One region of the Mesorhizobium sp. M8A.F.Ca.ET.181.01.1.1 genome, then DNA from elsewhere that is predicted to be linked to it. Evidence: predicted binding sites of a transcription regulator. Region 1 holds the regulator's gene; each other region holds the start of a gene.
The links. Region 1 encodes PhoB, which activates phosphate uptake and scavenging genes when phosphate is short. Its sites were predicted from a motif close to TGTCATNNANCTGTCAT; they were not measured.
Positions count from the first base shown of each region.

Region 2: phnC (phosphonate ABC transporter ATP-binding protein) is a predicted target of PhoB. The motif match lies at 3,007-3,023, and genes of this name have one in related genera.
Region 3: phnF (phosphonate metabolism transcriptional regulator PhnF) is a predicted target of PhoB. The motif match lies at 3,314-3,330, and genes of this name have one in related genera.
Region 4: EN824_RS21855 (DUF1045 domain-containing protein) is a predicted target of PhoB. The motif match lies at 2,688-2,704, and genes of this name have one in related genera.

Region 1 is NZ_SRTV01000005.1:479,398-485,226, forward strand. It holds gene pstA (phosphate ABC transporter permease PstA) at 1-638, shown strand, start outside; gene pstB (phosphate ABC transporter ATP-binding protein PstB) at 635-1,438, shown strand; gene phoU (phosphate signaling complex protein PhoU) at 1,464-2,171, shown strand; gene phoB (phosphate regulon transcriptional regulator PhoB) at 2,190-2,879, shown strand; gene EN824_RS20885 (ROK family protein) at 3,133-4,377, opposite strand; gene xylF (D-xylose ABC transporter substrate-binding protein) at 4,642-5,682, shown strand; gene EN824_RS20895 (sugar ABC transporter permease) at 5,824-5,829, shown strand, end outside.
Region 2 is NZ_SRTV01000003.1:90,190-96,018, reverse strand. It holds gene phnK (phosphonate C-P lyase system protein PhnK) at 1-474, shown strand, start outside; gene phnL (phosphonate C-P lyase system protein PhnL) at 794-1,501, shown strand; gene EN824_RS13170 (DapH/DapD/GlmU-related protein) at 1,498-2,115, shown strand; gene EN824_RS13165 (DUF1868 domain-containing protein) at 2,262-2,972, shown strand; gene phnC (phosphonate ABC transporter ATP-binding protein) at 3,102-3,959, shown strand; gene phnD (phosphonate ABC transporter substrate-binding protein) at 4,070-4,978, shown strand; gene phnE (phosphonate ABC transporter, permease protein PhnE) at 5,034-5,829, shown strand, end outside.
Region 3 is NZ_SRTV01000003.1:96,994-102,822, reverse strand. It holds gene EN824_RS13220 (sugar ABC transporter ATP-binding protein) at 1-482, shown strand, start outside; gene EN824_RS13215 (ABC transporter permease) at 479-1,447, shown strand; gene EN824_RS13210 (zinc-binding alcohol dehydrogenase family protein) at 1,525-2,541, shown strand; gene phnF (phosphonate metabolism transcriptional regulator PhnF) at 2,550-3,299, opposite strand; gene phnG (phosphonate C-P lyase system protein PhnG) at 3,410-3,871, shown strand; gene phnH (phosphonate C-P lyase system protein PhnH) at 3,871-4,482, shown strand; gene EN824_RS13190 (carbon-phosphorus lyase complex subunit PhnI) at 4,485-5,597, shown strand; gene EN824_RS13185 (alpha-D-ribose 1-methylphosphonate 5-phosphate C-P-lyase PhnJ) at 5,594-5,829, shown strand, end outside.
Region 4 is NZ_SRTV01000006.1:167,119-172,947, forward strand. It holds gene iolD (3D-(3,5/4)-trihydroxycyclohexane-1,2-dione acylhydrolase (decyclizing)) at 1-144, shown strand, start outside; gene iolE (myo-inosose-2 dehydratase) at 261-1,178, shown strand; gene EN824_RS21840 (DUF3329 domain-containing protein) at 1,243-1,476, shown strand; gene iolB (5-deoxy-glucuronate isomerase) at 1,780-2,592, shown strand; gene EN824_RS21855 (DUF1045 domain-containing protein) at 2,744-3,451, shown strand; gene EN824_RS21860 (alpha-D-ribose 1-methylphosphonate 5-triphosphate diphosphatase) at 3,483-4,622, shown strand; gene phnN (phosphonate metabolism protein/1,5-bisphosphokinase (PRPP-forming) PhnN) at 4,619-5,248, shown strand; gene EN824_RS21870 (COG4280 domain-containing protein) at 5,383-5,829, shown strand, end outside.

The DNA.
Region 1 (5,829 bases):
GCAGCGTGGTGATGACGATCATCGCCGTGATCGTCGGCACGCCGATCGGCGTGCTCGCCGGTACCTACATGGCCGAATACGGCCGCTTCTCCAAGCTCACCACCATCGTGCGCTTCATCAACGATATCCTGTTGTCGGCGCCATCGATCATCATCGGCCTGTTCGTCTACGAGCTGATGGTGCGGCCGATGGGACATTTCTCCGCCATTGCCGGCGCCGTTGCGCTGGCCATCCTGGTCATTCCGGTCGTGGTGCGCACCACCGAGGACATGCTCAACCTGGTGCCGAACGCGCTGCGTGAAGCCGGCACCGCGATCGGCGCGCCGCGCTGGGTGGTCATCAAATCTGTCGCTTACCGCGCCGCGCTCTCCGGCATCGTCACCGGCATATTGCTCGCCATCGCCCGCATCTCCGGCGAGACGGCGCCGCTGCTCTTCACCGCGCTCAACAACCAGTTCTGGTCGAGCAATCTCAACGCGCCGATGGCCAGCCTGCCTGTCACCATCTTCCAGTTCGCTCTCAGCCCCTATGAGGAATGGCAGCAACTGGCATGGACCGGCGCACTCATAATCACCCTGACGGTTCTCGGCCTGAGCATTTTCGCCCGCAGCCTTACCGGACGCAGAGAGGACAGATGAAACCGATGTTGTCCACCGAGTTGAACACGCCCGAAGTGGCCGTGGATAAGGCCAAGATCGAGGTCAAGAACCTCAACTTCTACTACGGCCAGTCGAAGGCGTTGAAGGATATCAGCCTGTCGCTGCCCGAGCGCAGCGTCACCGCCTTCATCGGCCCGTCGGGCTGCGGGAAGTCGACGCTGCTGCGCGTCTTCAACCGCATCTACGAGCTCTACCCGAAGCAGAGCGCCGACGGCCAGGTGCTGCTCGACGGCCAGAACATCCTCGACCGCTCGCAGGATCTCAATCTCCTGCGCACCAAGATCGGCATGGTGTTCCAGAAGCCGACGCCGTTCCCGATGTCGATCTACGAGAACATCGCTTTCGGCGTCCGTCTCTACGAGAAGATCAGCAAGTCCGAGATGGACGGCCGTGTCGAACAGGCGCTGAAGCGCGCGGCATTGTGGACCGAGGTCAAGGACAAGCTCAACGCTAGCGGCCTCAGCCTGTCGGGCGGCCAGCAGCAGCGTCTTTGCATCGCCCGCACCGTGGCGGTGAAGCCGGAAGTCATCCTGCTCGACGAACCAGCCTCGGCGCTCGACCCGCTGTCGACCGCCAAGATCGAGGAACTGATCGACGAGCTGCAGGCCGACTACACGATCGTCATCGTCACCCACAACATGCAGCAGGCGGCGCGCGTGTCGCGCCAGACGGCGTTCATGTATCTGGGCGAACTGGTCGAATTCGACAAGACCGAGAAGATCTTCACGTCGCCTCGTGAGAAGCGCACGCAGGACTACATCACCGGCCGCTTCGGCTGATATCACGCATACGAGGACGAGGATCATGGCCGAACACACAGTCGCAGCCTTCGATGAGGATCTCGGACAGATCAGCAGGCTGATCAGCGACATGGGCGATCTCGCCGGCACGATGGTCGGCGGCGCCACCAAGGCTCTGCTGAATTCCGACAACGCGCTGGCACAGCGCGTCGTCTCCGACGACGCCATCATGGATGCGCGCCAGCGCGAACTCGACGACCGCGCCATCACCCTGATCGCCAAGCGCCAGCCGATGGCCGACGATCTGCGTCATGTCGTCGGCTCGATCCGCATGGCGGGCGACCTCGAGCGCATCGGCGACCTTGCCAAGAACATCGCCAAGCGTGTCGGTTCCGTCGGCCTCACCGCGACGCCGCGCGACCTGTCGCACTCGATCGACTCCATGGCGCAGCTGGTGCTGATCCAGGTGCAGGGCGTGGTCGAGGAATATGCGGCCGGCGATGCCGCCGCCCTCGCCAAGCTCAGGAATGACGACGAACGCATCGACGTCAAATACACCTCGGTGTTCCGCGAACTGCTGACCTACATGATGGAGGATCCGCGCAACATCACGGCTTGCACGCATCTCTTGTTCTGCGCCAAGAATCTCGAGCGCATCGGCGACCATGTGACCAACATCGCCGAGAATGCGTATTATGTGCTGACCGGAACGCAACTGCCCGCCAATCGTCCGAAGCAGGACGAGACGGCGATGTCGGCGCCGGCGGCTTGACGATAGGATGATCTGCCAATGATCGCGCCACGCATCATGGTGGTGGAGGACGAGGAGCCGCTCGGCGTGCTCCTCCGCTACAATCTGGAATCGGAAGGCTACCAGGTCGAGGTGGTGACGCGCGGCGACGAAGCCGAGATCCGCCTCCAGGAGAATGTGCCCGACCTCCTGGTGCTCGACTGGATGGTGCCGGCTGTTTCCGGCATCGAACTCTGTCGGCGCCTGCGAATGCGGCCCGAGACCGAGAGGTTGCCGATCATCATGCTCACGGCGCGCGGTGAGGAGAGCGACCGCGTGCGTGGCCTTTCGACCGGCGCCGACGACTATCTGGTCAAGCCGTTCTCGACGCCGGAATTCATGGCCCGGGTCAAGGCGCTGCTGCGTCGCGCCAAGCCGGAAGTGCTGTCCAGCGTGCTCAAGGTCGGCGACATCGTGCTCGACCGTGAATCGCACCGGGTCTATCGCAAGAAGAGCGAAATCCGGCTCGGACCGACCGAGTTCCGGCTGCTCGAATTCATGATGCGCCATCCCGGCCGGGTGTTCTCGCGCAGCCAGTTGCTCGACAATGTCTGGGGCGAGACGATCTATATCGACGAGCGCACGGTGGACGTACATGTCGGCCGGCTGCGCAAAGCGGTCAACAATGGCCGCATGCCCGACGTCATCCGCACCATCCGCGGCGCGGGCTACGCGATCAGGGAAGACTAGGTCGAGGGCGGCTACGCCCCTGACTTCGTCATCCAGGAGCGAAGCGACGCGGCGCAGACCCGAGGATCCATGCCGGGACCTCGACGCGTCGCCGCAGTGCAGAATTCTGCGCCGTTGCACTCTACGATCGAGGTCACGGCATGGATCCCAGGGTCTCCGCGACGCCGCTTCGCGGCTGCTCCGCCCAGGGATGACGACCTTGAGGGCGCTCGGCCAACCTCCAGCATTGGTGGTGATTCACCGGAGCGTTCGCTCAGGCCACGCTCTTCCCAGCACTGCCTCTCGCCTGCACGCCCGGCGCGAAAATCTCCTGGTCGACGAAGGTCAAGGCGCGCATGGCGCAGCCTTCGCGAATGAGCGGCAGTTCGTTCGGCTCGGTGTCGAAGGAAATCGATTCCGAATGCTGGCCGCCGGCGGTCTGGGCGATGGCCTCGCGCAAGGCCGGCTCGATCAGATCGAAGGCGGCGGCACTGACACCGACCATGGCGACCGGCGCCGGGTCGATCAGCGCGAACAGGCTGCCCAGCCCATAGCCCAGCGCCTCGCCCGCCTTGCGATAGGCTTCGCGCTCCGGTCCGTCTTTCTCCCTTGCCGTCGCGGCGAGTGTCCGCATCTGCGCGTCGCTGACATCGGCGACCGGTTCGGCGTCCTCGCCAAGCTGCCTGGCATTACGCCAGATGGCATAGTTGCCGGCATAGGCCTCGACGCAGCCGCGCCGCCCGCAACGGCAGAGCGCGCCGCCCGGGCGATGGATCATGTGGCCGAATTCGCCGCCCGATGAATGGGTGCCGGTGAACAGTTCGCCCTTGAGCACCAGGCCCATGCCGATGCCGTGCGAGAGCAGGATGGCGATGAAGTCGTCGCGGTAGCGTTGAGGGTCGCGCCAGCGCAACGCCACCGCCATCATGTTGCAGTCGTTCTCCATGGTGGCGGGGATGCCGAATTCGGCTTCGAGTATGTCGGCGAAGGCAATGTCCGTCTGCGGCGTGATCGGCGACCACAGCATGGCACGCGCCTTGGTGTCGGTGATGCCCTGGATCGCCAGCGCGATGCGGGCAACACTGCGGATATCGAGATCGGGGTCCTCGATGCGGCGGCGCACTATTGCCGTGCATTCGCCGATCAGCGCCTCGCGCGACATGGTCAGCGTGTCCAGCCGGCGCTGCTCCTCGGCGACCACCTGGCCGGCATAATCGATGACGGCGACGGATAGGAAATTCAGCGACAGCACCACGGTCATCACAGCCGCGGCCTCGGGGTTGAGGCCGAGGCCAACCTGCGGCCGGCCGCGTTTGAGCGAGCCGGCCTCGTTCGGCTTGCCTTCGGTCAGGATACCTTCGCCGATCAGGTCGGCGGATATCGCCGATATGGTCGAGTGGCTGAGGCCAGTGGTGGCGGCGATCTCGGTGCGCGAGGGCTGACCATCCCGGCGCACGGCTGCAATCACCATTGCGCGGTTGCGCCGGCGCAGATCGTCGTGGCGGATTCCCACCGACATGCTTTCCCTCCCGGTTGCCGCGGTTCTTGATCCCCCTCGAATACCTCCGGCAACAGGGTCAAACACTGGCAGAAGCGGCCGGTGCTGTCATTTATTTATTGCGAGGCTCGAAAAAAAATTTCTGGCACCTCAAAATCCATCAGAATCGATGTTGACAGTGTTCTGGCGATGGACCAGTGTTTTTTCGAGGCTCGAAAAAATAGAGCCTTTGTGCCGGCCTTCGGGCCAGTTTGGTCGCGCCATACGCGGCGCAGGGAGGATATCATGAAGAGATTCACAGCCGCCATCCTGGCGGGTGTCGCCATGTCGCTGACACTGGTGTCGGTCGCGCAGGCGAAGGACAAGGTCATCGGCGTTTCCTGGTCCAACTTCCAGGAAGAGCGCTGGAAGACCGACGAGGCCGCCATGAAGAAGGCGATCGAGGCCGCGGGCGACAAGTACATTTCCGCCGATGCGCAGTCCAATCCCGGCAAGCAGCTGACCGATGTCGAGAGCCTGATTTCGCAGGGCGCCAATTCGCTGATCATCCTGGCGCAGGATGCCTCGGCCATCGGTCCGGCGGTGCAGAAAGCGCTCGACGAGGGCATTCCGGTCGTCGGCTATGACCGCCTGATCGAAAACAAGGACGTCTTCTACCTGACCTTCGACAACAAGGAAGTCGGCCGCATGCAGGCCCGCGAAGTGTTCAAGGTGAAGCCTGAAGGCAACTACGTCTTCATCAAGGGCTCGGGTGCCGACCCGAATGCCGACTTCCTGTTCTCGGGCTCGATGGAAGTGCTGAAGGAAGCCATCGACTCGGGCAAGATCAAGAATGTCGGCGAGGCCTATACGGACGGCTGGCTGCCCGCCAACGCCCAGAAGAACATGGAGCAGTTCCTCACCGCCAATGACAACAAGGTCGACGCGGTGGTCGCGGCCAATGACGGCACCGCCGGCGGCGTCGTCGCGGCGCTGACGGCGCAGGGGCTCGCCGGCACCGTGCCGGTCTCTGGCCAGGACGGCGACCACGCCGCGCTCAACCGCATCGCGCTCGGCACCCAGACCGTGTCGGTGTGGAAGGACGCGCGTGAACTCGGCAAGAACGCCGCCGAGATCGCCTCGCAGCTCGCCGACGGCAAGAAGATGACCGACATCGCCGGCGTGAAGGACTTCACGACGCCTGGCGGCAACACCGTCAAGTCGCTGTTCCTGACCCCGGTCGCCATCACCAAGGATAATCTCAACCTCGTCATCGACGCCGGCTGGATCAAGAAGGACGAAGTCTGCGCAGGCGTCGCCGCCGGCAGCGTTGCGGCCTGCAACTGAGTTTGACCGCTTGAAGAAATGAAGGCGCCGCGGCCCAAAGCCGCGGCGTTTTCTCAAAAAGATTTGTGTTTCCGCATCACGCGGATAGCTTCTAGGCTGGCTTCGGCATCCGCGTAGACGGCCAGCCGGTTGGAGGAAATCATGACC
Region 2 (5,829 bases), on a different contig from region 1:
CTGCGCATGACGGTTTCGGCCGGCGCCAATGTCGGCGAGCGTCTGATGGCGGTCGGAGACCGCCATTACGGCAAGATCCGCGCCACTGCGGTCGACTGGCTGTCGCGCGTCGAGATCGAGGAAGACCGCATCGACGACGAACCCCGCGCCTTTTCCGGCGGCATGCGCCAGCGCCTGCAGATCGCCCGCAATCTCGTCACCGGGCCACGGCTGGTGTTCATGGACGAGCCGACCGGCGGCCTCGATGTTTCCGTGCAGGCCCGCCTGCTTGATCTCCTGCGCGGTCTGGTCACCGACCTTGGTCTTGCCGCGATCGTCGTCACCCACGACCTTGCCGTGGCGCGGCTTCTGTCACAGCGCATGATGGTGATGAAGGACGGCCGCGTGGTCGAAAGCGGCCTCACCGACCGTGTGCTCGACGATCCGCGCGCGCCCTACACGCAATTGCTCGTTTCCTCGATACTTCAGGTGTGACGATGGCACCAGGTCACCCCCATCTGCCAAGCGCATTTTGCAACGTTGGAGATTGGCGAAACCGCCCGACACGGCCCCTTCACCCCGTCACTATACGGGGAGAAGTGCCCGGCAGGGCGATGAGGGGCGACGCTGACGTGGCGGGAACGCGCGCTGTGGACGCTTATGCTGTCCCGTTAGCCTCGCCCTGCCCAAAGCAACTTCTCAACCGGACCTCGGCGCTGCCCCTCATTGTCCTGCCGGACATTTCTCCCCGTATAGTGACGGGGAGAAAGAGCCGTATCCTCCCGCCGACCTACGACAATTGGAGAACCTTCTGATGCCGACTCCTCTCGTTGTCTCCGACGTCGCCAAGAGCTTCACCATGCATCTGCGCGACGGCATCAAACTGCCTGTCGTCTCCGGCGTCTCCTTCTCCATCAAGGCGGGAGAATGCACCGTGCTCGGCGGCCCCTCCGGTGCCGGCAAGAGCTCAATCCTGAAGATGCTCTACGGCAACTACGCCGTCGACGAAGGCCAGATCATCGTCACGCACGAGGACGGGTTGATCGATCTCGCCCATGCCAGCCCGCGCACCGTGCTTTCCGTTCGCCGGCAAACGATCGGCTATGTCAGCCAGTTCCTGCGCACCGTGCCGCGCGTCTCGGCTCTCGATGTCGTCGCCGAGCCGCTGGTCGAACGCGGCGAGCAGCGCGAGGCCGCCCGAGCCAAGGCCCGCGCCTTGCTGGCCCAGCTCAACCTGCCGGAAAAACTCTGGATGCTGCCGCCGGCAACCTTCTCCGGCGGCGAGCAGCAGCGCGTCAACATCGCGCGCGGCTTCATCACCGAGCATCCGATCCTGCTGCTCGACGAGCCGACCGCATCGCTCGACGCCACCAACCGCGACGTGGTGATCGAACTCATCGCCGCCAAGAAGCTGGCCGGCGTTGCCCTGCTCGGCATCTTCCACGACCACGATGTGCGCGAGGCGGTGGCCGACCGCATCATCGACGTCACCGCCTTCGCCCCGGGAAAACTCGCCGCATGACCAGGAAATTGTCGGAGACGCCGCTGGTCCACCCCTCAGCGGAGGTGCACAACTCGACGCTCGGCCGCTGGACCGAGATCGCCGACCGCAGCCGGGTGTCGGAAAGCGAACTCGGCGACTATTCCTACATGATGCAGGACTGCGCCGTCTGGTGCGCGACCATCGGCAAGTTTGCCAACATCGCGGCAAGCGTGCGCCTCAACGCCACCAACCATCCGACCTGGCGGCCGACGCTGCACCACTTCACCTACCGCGCGTCGGACTATTGGGATGACGCCGAGCATGAGAGCGAATTCTTCGCTGAACGTCGCGCCAAGCGCGTCAACATCGGCCACGACACCTGGCTCGGCCACGGCTCGACCGTCCTGCCTGGCGTGACCGTCGGCGACGGTGCCGCCGTTGGCGCCGGAGCGGTCGTCTCCAGGGACGTCGCGCCCTACACCATCGTCGCCGGCGTGCCGGCCAAACCGATCCGCGAGCGCTTCGACCGCCGCACCGCCGAACGCTACCAGGCGCTTGCCTGGTGGGATTGGGACCATGCCAGGCTGCGAGCCTCGCTCGACGATTTCCGCGAACTGTCCGCCGAGGCGTTCCTGGAGAAGTACGAGGGATAGGACAATTCCAGGAAAAGGGAGAACCGGTTTTCCTGGAATTGTGTCAGGTGAAGAGACATAGCCGCTCACATCATCGTCATATGGCGGTCCTGTTCATATCCCTGACACAGGACTCGGACAGGACGCCATCTCCCAAGGAGATCTCCATGCCCCACACTGTCAGACCCTCGCTCGCTGGATTCTTTGCCGGCTCCAATCCGATGCCGCCGACACATCTCGGCACGCGTTATGACACTTCCGGCAATTTCCTGATCGAACCCGGCAATACCGTCGTCAGCCATCTGGTCATCGGCTCACCATCGGAAGCCGTTGTGCTTGCTGTGCGCGATCGGATGATGGCGATGCCGGACGCCGACCGCCTCGCCTTCACGCCGGTTTCCAGCCTGCACATGACGCTGTTCCAGGGCATCATCGAATATCGCCGCCGCTTGCCCTTCTGGCCGCGCGACGTTCCGCTCGACACCGGCATCGACGCCATGACCCGCCTCTATCTGGAGCGCCTGAGAGGTTTCGAGGGCGCCGGCCCGTTCAATATCAAGGTGGTCGAGATCGTGCCGAGCGGCCTCACCGTTGCCGGCGCGACCGACGAGGATGTGCGCATCATGCGTGCATGGCGCGATGCACTGGCTGTGCCGTTCGGCTACCGGCACCCCGACCATGACGCCTACGTCTTCCACATCACCTTCGCCTATCAGATCCAGCGTCTCGCCGACGACAGGGCTGCTGCCTGGCAGGCGCTGTTCGATGAGAGCCTGGCGCTTTTCGGCCGGGAGGCCCCGGTGATCGAGATCAAGCCGCCCGCCTTCTGCGCATTCCGCGACATGAAGCATTTCGAGGAATTGCTGGTGCTCGGCTGATCGCCAGCAGGACGCGGCCGTCGTATCTGTGGAGCGTAACAAAACTGACATGCTGGCGACATGGCAGGTTCATGTGGCTGCGTTAGGCGAGTGCCTGACGATCAATATGGACCGGACTGGAACCAGCCCATGTCAGCAAGCTCTGCCACGCTCGAAATCCGCGGTGTCAGCCGACGATTTGGCAAGAACACCGCCGTCAGCGACGTCAACATCTCGATCCCGCAGGGGCAGATGGTTGGTGTCATTGGTCGTTCGGGCGCGGGCAAATCAACTCTGCTTCGCATGATCAACCGTCTTGTCGACCCCAGCCAGGGGTCGATTTTTTTTGACGGCGCCGAGGTTTCCCGGTTGCGCGGGTCGCCGCTGCGCCGCTGGCAGCGCGACTGCGCCATGATCTTCCAGCAATTCAACCTGGTGCCGCGCCTCGACGTGCTGACCAACGTACTGCTCGGCAAATTGAACCACCGTTCGACCCTGTCCAACCTTCTCGGCATGTTTTCGCGCGCCGAGTGCGCGGAAGCGGTCGCCGCGCTCGAGCGGCTCGACATCGCCCGCACCGCACTTCAGCCCGCCGGCACCCTGTCGGGCGGACAGCAGCAGCGGGTCGCCATCGCCCGCGCCATGATGCAGCAGCCCAGGGTGATCCTGGCCGACGAGCCGATCGCCTCGCTCGACCCGCTCAATGCCAAGGTGGTGATGGATTCGTTGCAGGACATCAATCTGCGCGAAGGCATAACCGTCGTCACCAATCTTCATACGCTCGATACCGCCCGCACCTATTGCAACCGCATCATCGGCATGGCCGCCGGCAAGGTCGTCTTCGACGGGCCGCCCGAAGAGCTCAACCGCGAAGCTGTGCGTCTTGTCTACGGCGCCGACAGCAATGGCGGCGAGATATCGGAGACCATCACCTCCACCAGCGCTGCCTTCAAGCAGAAAATCGCCGCATCCGCCGGACCGCTCGAACCCGCATTCCCGGGATACTGAGCCCGTTACGGGCCAGTAGCGAGCGCCTGGATCGTCCGCCCGCGTCAAGGGCACTTGTCAAGATCAAGAACGCTGCCGGCGCGGGGCCGGAACTTACAGGAGAGACATCAATGTTCAGGAAGATGGTTTTCGGCGCCGTTTCGGTGCTCGCCATGGCCACCAGCATTGCCCACGCCGCCGACATGAAGGAATTTCGCGTCGGCATTCTCGGCGGCGAAAACGAAACCGACCGGCTGCGCAACTACCAGTGCCTGGCCGACCACCTGAAGACCGAGTTCGGCTTCGAGAAGGTTTCGCTGTTTCCCGCCGCCGACTATGACGGCGTCATCCACGGCCTGCTCGGCGGCACGCTCGACTTCGCCGAACTCGGCGCCTCCGGCTATGCCAGCGTTGTCCTGAAGGACCCGAAAGCCGTCACCCCGATCCTCACCACCAAACAGACCGACGGCGCCACCGGCTATTATTCGATCGGCCTGGCGCTGAAGACCTCGGGGATCACCGACATCAAGTCGGCCAAGGACAAGAAGCTTGGCTATGCCGATCCGGATTCGACTTCCGGCTATTTGATCCCGCTGACCCAGATTCCGAAGGACACCGGCGCTTCGAACGAGACCTTCTTCGCTTCGACCCAGTTCAATGGCGGCCACGAAAACAACGTTCTGGCCGTGCGTGATGGCAAGGTCGACGTCGCGGTTGACGATTCCTCGGGCATCGGCGACTTCAAGAACGGCTACACCTCCGGCACTTTCCACAAGGAAGTCGCCAAGGGCGCCGTCGACCCCAACGACTTCGTCGAAGTCTGGCGCTCGGGCCTGATCCCGAACGGCCCGCTGGTCGTGCGCACCGCGCTCGGCGACGACATGACCGCCAAGCTGACCGCCTTCTTCACTGATCTGCCCAAGAAGGACAAGGCTTGCTTCGAAGGCGTCGAAGGCGGCGATTTTACCGGCTACGTTCCGGTGAAGCCCGACTTCTACAACGTCATCGTCGAAGCCCGTAAGGCAGCCATCGGCGGCTAACGGTGAAATCGGAAGGGGCGGTGTTCAAAACACCGCCCTTTTTGCATCTCCGATCATGACCCTTTCCGTGACAGCCCCCTCCGACGGCATTCACCAGACGGCCGATGCCTGGCGACGCCAGACGTCGCTGCGCCGGTTCTATACCGTGCTCGGCGTCGGCCTCCTGCTTGCCGCGATGCTTTCCAGCATGTGGTTCGCCGACGAAGCCAATGCCGGGCATTTCTTCGACCGGCTGCCGCACATACTGGATTTCCTGAGCTGGCTGGTCCCGAAAGACTGGAACGACGTCTGGCGAGCGCTGTTCGACATCGCCTCGCCGCGTGATACCGGCACCCAGGAATTCAACTTCCCGCTCGGCCGCGTCTATGTCTGGGGCGGTTTCTACGTCCCCGAATATTTCGAACTGATGCTGACCACGGTGAACGTGGCGCTGGTTTCGACCTTCATCGGCTTCATCTTCGCGGTGCCTTTTTCCTTCTTCGCGGCACGCAACCTGACGCCCCATCCGGCACTGAGGCTGGTGGTCAAGCGTTTCATGGAATTGCTGCGTGCCTTTCCGGAAATCGTCATCGCCGGCCTCTTCGCGGCAATCGTCTCGACCGGTCCGATCGCCGCCATAATCGCCATCGGCCTGCATTCGATCGGCGCACTCGGCAAGCTGTTCTACGAGATCAACGAGAACATCGACATGCGCGCCGAGGAAGGCCTGACGGCGGTCGGCGCCAACTGGTTCGAGCGGGTGCGCTTCGCCGACCTTCCGCAGGTGTTGCCCAATTTCGTGTCCTATACGCTGCTGCGGGTCGAGATCAACGTGCGGGCCTCGACCATCATCGGCGCCGTCGGCGGCGGCG
Region 3 (5,829 bases), on a different contig from region 1:
TCAACCTGCCGGTTGGCCTCAACCTCAATTTGCCGATCTACAAGCGCATCTCCCGCAACCTGTTGATCTCGAGCGCGAAAGAGAAGGCCGAGGCCGACCGCCAAATCGCCGGCCTCAGGATCAAGACCCCGACGCGCCATGCGTTGGCTTCCAGCCTTTCGGGCGGCAATCAGCAGAAGATCGTCATCGGCAAATGGCTGGCCCATGGCGCCAAGCTGTTCATCTTCGACGAGCCGACGGTTGGCGTCGATGTCGGCACCAAGGCCGAAATCTACCGCCTGTTCAGCGCGCTCTTGTCAAAGGGCGCCGGCATCATCCTGATCTCATCCTATTTGCCGGAAGTCTATGAACTGGCCGACACGCTGCACGTGTTCCGCCGCGGCAAGCTGGTGGCCACGCACGGCTTCCACACCGCCGATCACGAGGACATCCTCACACAGGCGCTCGCCGAGAAACAAGAAAAGTTGGGAGGAAAGACATGAGCACCGAGGCGATCCCTGCCGAAAAACCGAAGCGCAATTACAACGCCCTGTTCGGACTGACGCTGCTGGCGCTGCTGGTGCTGCTGTGGGTCATCCTGTCGTTATCCACATCGAGCTTCGCGTCGGCCAACAACATCTCGAATCTGCTGCGCCAGGGTTCGATGATCGCCATTTTGGCTGTCGGCCAGACCTTCGTCATCATCACCGGCGGCATCGATCTGTCCGTGGGCGCGGTGGTTGGCTTCGCAACCGTCATCGCCGCGATGTTGATCAACGCCGGCGTCCCGGTCTTCCTCGCCATCCTGCTCACCTTGCTGGTCGGCGTCGCCATCGGCCTCTTCCATGGTTTTGGCATCGTCAAGATGGGCCTGCCGCCTTTCATCATCACGCTGGCGACCCTGACGTCGCTGCGCGGCATTGGCCTCTTGATGACCAACGGCAATTCGATTTCGATCAACAATGATGCTTTCCAGGAATTCTCGCGCAACTCCTTCCTCGGCGTCCCTAATCTGTTCTGGATGGTCCTGCTGGTCGGCATACCCGCCTATGTCTTCCTGCATCACAGCCGCTGGGGCCGGTATCTGTTCTCGGTTGGGTCGAACGCCGAGGCCTCGCGCCTGTCCGGCGTTAACGTCCAGCGCACCATCTTCATGGCCTACACGCTGTCGGGTCTGTGCGCGGCGTTCGTCGGCGTGCTCTTGGCTTCGCGCATCGGCATCGGCAACCCGACCCAGGCCGAAGGGTGGGAACTGCAGGCGATCGCCTCGTCGGTGATCGGCGGCACCTCACTGTTCGGCGCGGTCGGCTCGGTGCACGGGCCACTGCTCGGCGCCTTCATCCTGGCGACCATCAACAACGGCGCCAACCTGCTCAACGTCAACGCCTTCTGGCAGCGTGTCATCACCGGCGTGCTGATCATCGTCATCGTCTATTTCGATGGCCTGCGCCGCCGCGGCGGCAAGTAGTCAACGAACCGAAAATCGAACTCCGGCCCAGTATCAAAACGGGCCGGAGTTTTCGTAAACCCAAATTGGACCGAACCATGAAAGCCGTCGTCTGCCGCTCGCCCGGCGAACTCATTCTGGAAGACCGTCCCGCTCCCGGCTCGCCGCCTCCCGGCTGGGCACTGGTGGCGGTCAGCCATGTCGGCATCTGCGGCACCGACTATCACATCTTCGAGGGCAAGCACCCGTTCCTCGCCTACCCCCGCATCATGGGCCACGAAGTGTCTGGCACCGTCGTCGAAGTCGGCGAAGGAGCCGGTCTTGCGGTCGGCGAACCGGTGATCATCAACCCCTATCTCTCCTGCGGCAAATGCATCGCCTGCCGCCACGGCAAGCCCAATTGCTGTGTGCGCATCGAAGTGCTCGGCGTGCATCGCGATGGCGCCATGTGCGAACAGATCCTGGTGCCGACGCAGAACCTCTATCCCACCAACGGCCTGTCGCTCGCCGACGCCGCCGCCGTCGAATTCCTGGCCATCGGCGCCCATGCCGTGCGCCGCGCGCGTTCCGAGCCCGGTGCACGCACGCTGGTCATCGGCGCCGGTCCGATCGGCCTCGGCACCGCCATCTTCGCCCGCATCGCCAGGCTCGACGTCAGCTTGCTCGACATGAGCAGCGAAAGGCTGGGCTTCGCGTCAAGCGAGCTCGGCTTCTCAGTCCTTGACGGCTCACAAGCGCCGGTTGCCGATCTGGTGCGCGACGCGACTGGTGGCGAAGGCTTCGACGTGGTCTTCGACGCCACCGGCAACACCTCCTCGGTGCAATCGGCCTTCGCCCATGTCGCGCATGGCGGCACGCTTGTGCTGGTCAGCGTCGTCAAGGACGACATCGTCTTTTCCGATCCCGAGTTCCACAAGCGCGAGATGACGCTGGTCGGCAGCCGCAATGCGCTGCGCGCCGATTTCGATCATGTCGCCGCCTCGATCCGCAATGGCGCCGTGCCGCTGGCCAAGCTCGTCACCCACCGGACCACGCTGACCGATACGCCAGGGGATCTCGCACGCTGGGTCCATGAAAAGTCGGGCCTGATCAAGGCCGTGATCGAGATCGGATAGCCGGGGCGTTACAGCGCCGACAGCTTCAGCTCCACCCGCTCGGCCGGAAAACGTGACTCCGAAAACTGGATCGGCTGGCCGTCGGGCGTGACGTTGACCGCCACCGTGACCAGCACGATGGCGCCCGGCTGCAGATCGAGATCGGCAAGATCCGCGGCGTCGGCATGGCGCGCCGAGAGCACGGTCGATTGCCTGAGATAATCGTCGATGCCGAAACGCGCGAGCGACGCGGTGATCGAACCGGTCTGCGCCATCGCCTCGTCGATGCCGGCAAAGCGTCTGGCATCGAACCAGCTGGCAGCACGCGACACGGACCGTCCGTCGGCCTCGCCGCGTGTTTCCAGCCGCATCACGTCAGCGCCCCTGGCAAGGCCAAGACCCTCGGCGACACGCTGGCTGGCCGGCTCGATCGATGAAGAGAGCAGCACGATGTGTCGTTCCGACGTCTGTCCCTGCAGGCCCGCCGAGAAACGCGTACGCGCGCCGATCGGATAGGACAGCCGCTTGCGCGACAAGACGAACGTGCCGCGCCCTTGCTCGGCCCGCAGCACGCCCTCCTGCACGAGGGCCGATATGGCGCTGCGTACTGTGTGACGGTTGACGCCGTAGCGCTCGGCCAGCGCGACTTCGGGCGGCAGCGCGGCATTTTCGGCGAAATCGCCAATGGCAATCGCTTGCAGGATCCTGTCGGCGATCTGGCGCCATAGTGAAACACCGCTGCGCCGCTCGATGCTGTCGGCCGCTTGCTGCCCGATCATGTTTTGCCCCCGCCTGTCACGCACCCGTCATGGACTCGCGTTAGGGAATATGTATAATTTGTATAGTTGTCTATATCAATAGACAAATCTGGCGAAGAGGAAAGCTGCCGATGCGAGGACAGGAAGCCCGCGACCAGGCCGAGCGCAAAGCCGCCATGGCGACGCTGGCGCAATCCAGCGGCGACGACATCGTCCGGCTCTGGAACGAGGCCGGCCTGCCTTCGCAAGCCGAGCTGCTGCGCGGTCCCGAGACCGGCCTGGTCACGCTGCGTGGCCGCATCGGCGGCGGCGGCGCGCCCTTCAATGTCGGCGAAGCGACCGTTACCCGCGCCACGGTCCGGCTGCCGTCCGGACAGGTCGGTCATTGCTACGCGCTTGGCCGCGACAAGCAGAAGGCGAAGCTGGCGGCCATCGCCGACGCGCTCTGGCAGGACCCTGCCCGCCGCGCCGAGGTCGAGACCAGGCTCATTGCGCCCTTACGCTCGGCTCTGACCGTTGCCCACGAAAAACGCCGTGCCGAGACGGCGGCGACGAAAGTGGATTTCTTCACCATGGTTCGCGGAGAAGATTGATGGATATCGCGGCACAATCGATCGAGGGCGGTTTCGCCGATCCGGTCTTCAACGCACAGACCGTGTTTCGGGCAGTCATGGACGCCATGGCGCGGCCGGGCAGCGTCCAGCCCTTGCCGGGCCTGGCCCGCCCGCCGGCGCCGCTTTCGGCAACATCAGGCGCCATTGCACTGGCGCTCTGCGACAACGACACGCCGCTCTGGCTCGACCCGGCCCTGCACGCCTCCGCGGCGATCGGCTCCTGGCTTGGTTTCCACACCGGTGCGCCGCTTGCCAACACCCCGGCCGACGCGCATTTCGCGTTTGTTGCCACACCGGCCGAGATGATGGCGCTCGACGGTTTCTCACAAGGCACGCAGGACTATCCCGATCGATCGACAACGCTGATCCTGCAGGTCGGCGATCTCACTTCAGGAACCCCGCTGTTGCTCGAAGGCCCCGGCATCGAAACCAGCGCCACGATCGCGCCGGCACAAATGCCGCGCCATTTCGTCGAGCAGTGGAAGCAAAACAACAAGCGCTTTCCGCGCGGCGTCGACATCGTCCTCGCCACATCGCAAGGCGTAGCCTGCCTGCCGCGCACGACGCGCATCAAGACGATGGAGGCTTGAAGATGTATGTCGCGGTAAAAGGTGGCGAAGCCGCCATTGCCAACGCCCACGGCCTGCTTGCCGACCGCCGGCGCGGTGACCGCTCGGTGCCCGCGCTCCGCCTCGACCAGATCGTCGAGCAGCTGGCGCTGGGTGTCGACCGGGTGATGAGCGAAGGCTCGCTCTATGACCGTGAACTCGCCGCACTCGCCATCGTCCAGGCGCGCGGCGACATGATCGAAGCGATTTTCCTGGTGCGTGCCTACCGCACCACGTTGCCGCGCTTCGGTTACACCAGACCGATCGACACCAGCGCGATGCTGGTCGAACGGCGCGTCTCGGCGACTTACAAGGACCTGCCTGGCGGCCAGCTGCTTGGCCCGACCTTCGACTACACGCACCGCCTGCTCGACCCCGAGCTTGCCACCGGCGCCGATGTCGCCGAGCCCTTGCAGCGCGCCCGCGAAGCCGAGCCCATGCCGCGTGTCTCGGCCATCCTCGCCCGTGAAGGCCTGATCGAGCCCGATGGCAAGATGCCGCAGGATCACATCCCCGGCGACATCACCCGCGAGCCGCTGGAATTCCCGATGGCGCGCGACATCCGCCTGCAGGCGCTGTCACGCGGCGACGAGGGTTTCCTGCTGGCGCTCGGCTATTCCACGCAGCGCGGCTACGCCCGCAACCATCCCTTTGTCGGCGAGATCCGCATAGGCGAGGTCGAGTTGGAGCTTGACGTTCCCGAACTGCCCTTCGCGGTGCCGCTCGGCACGGTGCGGGTCACCGAATGCCAGATGGTCAACCAGTTCAAGGGCTCGGCCAAGGCGCCGCCGCAATTCACGCGCGGCTACGGTCTCGTCTTCGGCCAGAGCGAGCGCAAGGCAATGGCCATGGCGCTCTGCGACCGGGCGCTACGCGCCTCCGAGTTGGGCGAGGACGTCGTCGCCGCCGCGCAGGACGAGGAGTTCGTCATTTCGCATTCCGACAATGTCCAGGCGACCGGCTTTGTCGAGCATTTGAAACTGCCGCACTATGTCGACTTCCAGGCCGAACTCGACCTCGTGCGCCGCATGCGCGCCGAGTATGAGGCCCGCGAAAATCCAGCGAAGGCGGAAGAAACGAAGGAGGCAGCGGAATGACTGCGCAACCGACCGACATCGCCACCTACAACTTCGCCTATCTCGACGAACAGACCAAGCGGATGATCCGCCGCGCGATCCTCAAGGGCATCGCCATTCCTGGCTACCAGGTGCCGTTCGCCTCGCGCGAAATGCCGATGCCCTACGGTTGGGGCACCGGCGGCGTCCAGGTCACCGCCTCGATCATCGGCCCCGACGACGTGCTGAAGGTCATCGACCAGGGCGCCGACGA
Region 4 (5,829 bases), on a different contig from region 1:
ATCGACACCGACCCGCTGGTTTCCACCGATGCCGGCGGGCACTGGTGGGACGTGGCGGTGCCCGAGGTCTCGGCGCGGCCGCAGGTGAACGCGGCGCGCAAGGCCTATGACGAGAAGCGGCGGATGCAGAGCGTCGGCGATTGATGTCGGTGCCGAAACCCCCCCTTCTCCCGTCCTTATACGGGGAGAAGGTGCCGGCGGGCGGATGAGGGGCAGCGCCAACCAACAGGTAATAAGCAGTTCTAAACCGGAGTGACGACTTGAAAGCCAAACTGGGCATGTCCCCCATCGCATGGTGGAACGACGATCTTGCCGAACTGAGCGATGACGTGTCGCTGGAAGAATGTCTGCGCCAGTCGCGCTCTGCCGGCTTCACCGGCATGGAAATGGGCCGGCGCTTTCCCAACGACCCAAAGGTGATGCTGCCGATCCTGAAGGCCGCCGACGTGACGCTATGCGGCGGCTGGTTTTCCGGCACGCTGGTCGACGAGGAGATGGCTGCGAACAAGGAGCGCATCCAGCCGATGATCGACCTGTTCAAGGCGGTCGACGCGCCCTGCATCGTCTATGGCGAGGTCGGACGCTCGATCCAGGGCGACCGCTCCAGGCCGCTCGCCACCAAGCCGAAGCTTTCGGGCGACGAAATGAAGGCCTACGCGCGGCGCCTGACGGAATTCGGCGAATGGTGCGCCGGGCAAGGCATGCCGCTTTCCTACCACCACCACATGGCGGCGGTAGTCGAGACCGAGCCGGAACTGGACGCCTTCATGCGCCATTCCGGCGAGGGCATTCCGCTGCTGCTCGATGCCGGGCACCTGGCCTTTGCCGGCGGCGACGTGCTGCGCGCCATCGACAACCACCACAAGCGCATCAGCCACGTCCATGTGAAGGATGTGCGCATGGAGGTGATCGACGGGCTCGACCGCACGAAACAATCCTTCCTCGACGCCGTGGCGCTCGGCGCCTTCACCGTGCCGGGCGACGGTTCGCTCGATTTCGGCGCCATCGTGCAGCGCTTCGCCGATCATGGCTATGAAGGCTGGTTCGTGGTCGAGGCCGAGCAGGACCCCAGGAAGAACCCGCCGCTCAAGATGGCGCAGGTTGGCCATAAGGAACTGATGCGGGTGATGACCGCCGCCGGCTACACCGTCGAGACGCAGGGCTTCCCGAATGCCTGAAGGCTGGATTGGTCGCCACCGGTGGCTTATCTGAGAACTGGTTCAGCAACTCTCGGATGGCGCGATGAAAGATTATGAACACCCGTTCTTCCGGCCGCTGTGGCGGCGCGTTGCCGTCGTCGCGGTCTGCGTGATCTGGTCGGTGATCGAGTTCGCCTCCGGCACCCCGTTCTGGGGCGTGATTGCGCTCGGCTTCGCCGGCTATGCCGTCTGGCAGTTTTTTTATCTGTACAAGCCGGTGGAGGAGACGAAGGCAACGGCTGCGGAACCCAAGGTCGGCATCGAACCCAAGGAATGATGGAAGAAGTTCCAGTGGATTGGATACGTGCGTAACGGATCGCATACGTTGGTGATTGGCCGAAACGCTCCTCGCTTCGTCATCCTAGGGCGGAGCAAGGAGCGCAGCGACGCGGCGCAGACCCTAGGATCCATGCCGTTGGATTGAAGCGTTGCGACGGTGCAGAATTCCGCTCCGCTCCGCTGCGGGGTCACGGAATGGATCCTAGGGTCTCCGCGACGGAGCTTCGCTCCTGCTACGCCCTAGGATGACGAAGTTGGGAGGCTTCGGCCGATCTCGAAGATTTGCGATAGGAGAGACAAAATGTCGAAACTGCTCGTCAAAGCCGACAAGGGCAATGGCCGCGTCGCGCATGTCACGCCGCAAGGCGCTGGCTGGACCTATGTCGGTTTCGATCTGCATCGGCTGAAGCCCGGCCAGAGCGCCTCGGGACAGTCGGACGACCGCGAAGTCTGCCTGGTCTTCGTGACCGGCAAGGGTACGGCAAAAGCCGGCGGCAAGGATCTCGGCCTGCTCGGCGAGCGCATGTCGCCTTTCGAGGGCAAGCCGTGGTCGGTCTACGTGCCGCAGGGATCGGACTGGTCGGTGACGGCCGACACCGAGCTGGAACTCGCGGTATGCTCGGCGCCCGGCCTTGGCGGCGGCTTGCCGGTCCGGGTGATCGGGCCGGACGATCTCGGCCAGGAGGTGCGCGGCAAGGGCACCAACACGCGCTACGTCACCAACATCCTGCCTGAGGGGCAGCCGGCCGACTCGCTGCTGGTGGTCGAGGTCATCACGCCCGGCGGCCACACGTCGAGCTACCCGCCGCACAAGCACGACCAGGACAATCTGCCCGCTGAATCCTATCTCGAGGAAACCTACTACCACCGCCTCAACCCGCCGCAGGGTTTTGCCTTCCAGCGCGTCTATACCGACGCCGACAAGGATGGCCGGCGCGCGCTGGACGAAGCCATGGCGATCGAGGACGGCGATGTCGTGCTGGTGCCCAAGGGCTATCACCCTTGTGCCGCCTGCCATGGCTATGACCTCTATTACCTCAATGTGATGGCCGGGCCGAAGCGGACGTGGAAATTCCACAACGCGCCCGAGCACGAATGGTTGATGAAGGCCTGACCGTTCTGCGTTTCCGGTTGAATTTGTTGGTCCAGTTGGGAAAAATCGTCGGCTAACGACCCTGAGGGTCGATTTGCCTTCGAAACCCTTCAAAGCTTCGTCAATCCGTCATGGAAATCACCTATGGCAACGTTTCTGACGAGGACTTCCCATGCGTTATGCCATCTATTTCACCCCCAGGCAGGACGAGCTGCTGGCGCGTATCGCCGCCAACTGGCTGGGCCGCGACCCGTTCGGTGCCGCGACCGGCCCGGTTGAGGCCGTGGCCGACCTGTCGGCGGCGGAAGTGGCCTTCCACACCGCTTCGGCGCGCCGCTATGGCTTTCACGCCACGCTGAAAGCGCCCTTCCGCCTGGCCGCCACCGAGACCGAGGCTTCGCTGCGCGCGGCGCTAGACCATTTTGCCGAAGCAACGCCGGTTGTGACGATCCCGCGTCTGGTCGTCAGCCAGATCGACAGCTTCTTCGCGCTGGTGCCGGATGGTCCGCTGCCTCCGCTCAACCGCTTCGCCGACGACGTCGTGCGCGATTTCGACCGGTTTCGCGCGCCGTTGAGCGAGGCCGAGATCGAGCGGCGCAGCCCGGATTCGCTGAAGCCTGCCGAGTTTCGCAATCTCTGCCAGTGGGGCTATCCCTATGTTTTCGAGACCTTCCGCTTCCACATGACCCTGTCGGGCCGGGCCGGCCCACAGGAAAGCCCTCGCCTGCGCGCGGCGATCGACGGCCTTTTCGCCGATGTGTTGCGCCAGCCCGTGCTGGTGGATGCGCTGACATTGTTTGTCGAACTCGAACCCGGTGCGCCGTTCATGGTGCTGTCCCAGCACGCGCTTGGACGCCGCCCGGCCAGAAAAACAGCCTGACAGGCGCCGGAAGAAGCAAGGACCAGCCGCAATGACCGCCGAAACTGTTCTTTCCAACGCCCGCATCGTTCTTGCCGACGAGATCGTCGAAGGCTCGCTGGTGTTGCGCGACGGCTTTATCGCCGGCATCGATGCCGGCGCGGCCCGGACCGGCGAGGACATGGGCGGCGACTTCATCATTCCAGGACTGGTCGAACTCCACACCGACCATCTCGAGGGCCATTATGCGCCGCGGCCGAAAGTGCGCTGGAACCCGATCGCCGCGGTGCTTGCCCATGACGCGCAGGTGGCGACCGCCGGCATCACCACCGTGCTCGATGCGCTCCGCGTCGGCATGGACGAGGACGCCGACCTGACATCGGACGACATCCGCAAGCTGGCAGATGCGATCGAGGACAGTGTCCAGCAGGAGCGGCTGCGGGCAGACCATTTCATCCATCTGCGCTGCGAGGTCTCGGCACCGGACTGCCTGAGGGCCTTCGCCAATTTCGAGACAGACGACAGGGTGAAACTGGCGTCGCTGATGGATCATGCGCCGGGCCAGCGCCAGTTCGTCAACCTTGAAACCTACGCCTACTACTACCAGCGCAAGCTGAAGCTCTCGGATCAGGATTTCAAGAAATTTTGCGGGAAGCGGATGGGCGAGTCGGCACGCAATTCAGGACCGAACCGCGTCTTCATCGCCGCCGCCTGCCAGGAGCGCGGCATCGTGCTCGCCAGCCATGACGACGCCACGTCGGCTCATGTCGACGAGGCCATCGAGCAGGGCGTGAGGGTCGCCGAGTTCCCGACCACAGAGGAAGCGGCGCGGGCCTCGAAGGCCGCCGGGCTCGGCGTGCTGATGGGCGCGCCCAATGTCATGCGCGGCGCCTCGCATTCGGGCAATGTTTCGGCACGCACCCTGGCCAGTGACGGCCTGCTTGACATCCTGTCGTCCGACTACATCCCCTTCAGCCTGATCCAGTCGGCCTTCTTCCTCGGCGACATGGTCGAAGGCATTTCGCTGCCGCAGGCCGTCGCCATGGTCTCGAAGAACCCGGCGCAGGCCGTCGGCCTTGACGACCGCGGGATCATCGAACAGGGACGCCGCGCCGATCTGGTGCGGGTGCGCGTCGACGATCATGTTCCGGTCGTGCGCACCGTGTGGCGGCAGGGATGCCGGGTGGCATGATGGTGTCGGCCTTGATGGAGCGCGAACTGTCCGCCGAAACCTTTCCGATCCGTCATGGCGTCTTTGTTGCCGTCGTAGGCCCTAGCGGTGCCGGCAAGGACACGGTGATCGGTTACGCCAAGGCGCTTTTCGCCGACGAGACGCAGCTGGAGTTCGTTCGCCGCGTCATCACCAGGCCGAGCGATGCGGCGAGCGAGGATCACGACACGCTGGCCGACGCCGCCTTCGCCGAGGCCGAGGCCGATGGCGCCTTCGCCATCTCCTGGGAAGCGCATGGCCTGCGCTATGGCCTGCCCGCCGATGTCGACTGGTCCGTTTCCAATGGCCATGTCGCCGTTGCCAACGTATCGCGCGCGGTCATCCCCACCTTGCGCGAACGCTATGCCAATCTGGCGATCGTCGAGATCACCGCTTCGCCCCAAGTGCTGGCCGAGCGGCTGGCGATGCGCGGCCGCGAGTCGCGCGGCGAAGTGCTGGCACGGCTGGCGCGCAGCGCCAGTGTGACCTTGTCCGGCCCTGGCGTCACCTCAATCGACAACAGCGGTCCGCGCGAGGTGGCCGGTGAGCGCTTCGCCGAGCTGCTACGCAAGGCAATGGCCTTCTCCGACATGTCGGGGCTGATCTGATCGAGGCCAGTTTCACCCGTCTGCTTGCGCTGCCGCCGGAACGCTTTGGGCTGCTGGCCGCGTAGGGTGATTCTGGACTACGATCCGGGAATTCGCCCCCAGGGAATCAGGGTCGAGCAAGACAGGAAGCCTTGATGCAGACACTGACACCCATCCTCTCGACAGTCACGGCGGCATTTCTCGCCTCCCTGGTCGAGGTCGTCGAAGCCTTCACCATTGTGCTCGCGGTCGGGGTGACACGCAGCTGGCGTCCGGCCTTGACGGGTGCTGCGCTGGCTCTGGCGGTGCTGGCAGCCCTGGTGCTGGCGTTCGGGCCGCTGCTGGCGCTTGTCCCCATCAACACGCTGCAGTTCATCGTCGGGGTGCTGCTAATCCTGTTCGGCATGCGCTGGCTGCGAAAAGCCATCCTGCGCAGCGTCGGCGTCATCGCCCTGCATGACGAAGAGGCGGCCTTCGCCAAGGAAACCGCCGCGCTGCACCGGCAGGCTGACGATCGGCGCGCCGACTACCTCGCCGGGCTGGCCTCGTTCAAGGCGGTGCTGCTCGAGGGGGTGGAGGTGGTGTTCATCGTCATCGCTGTC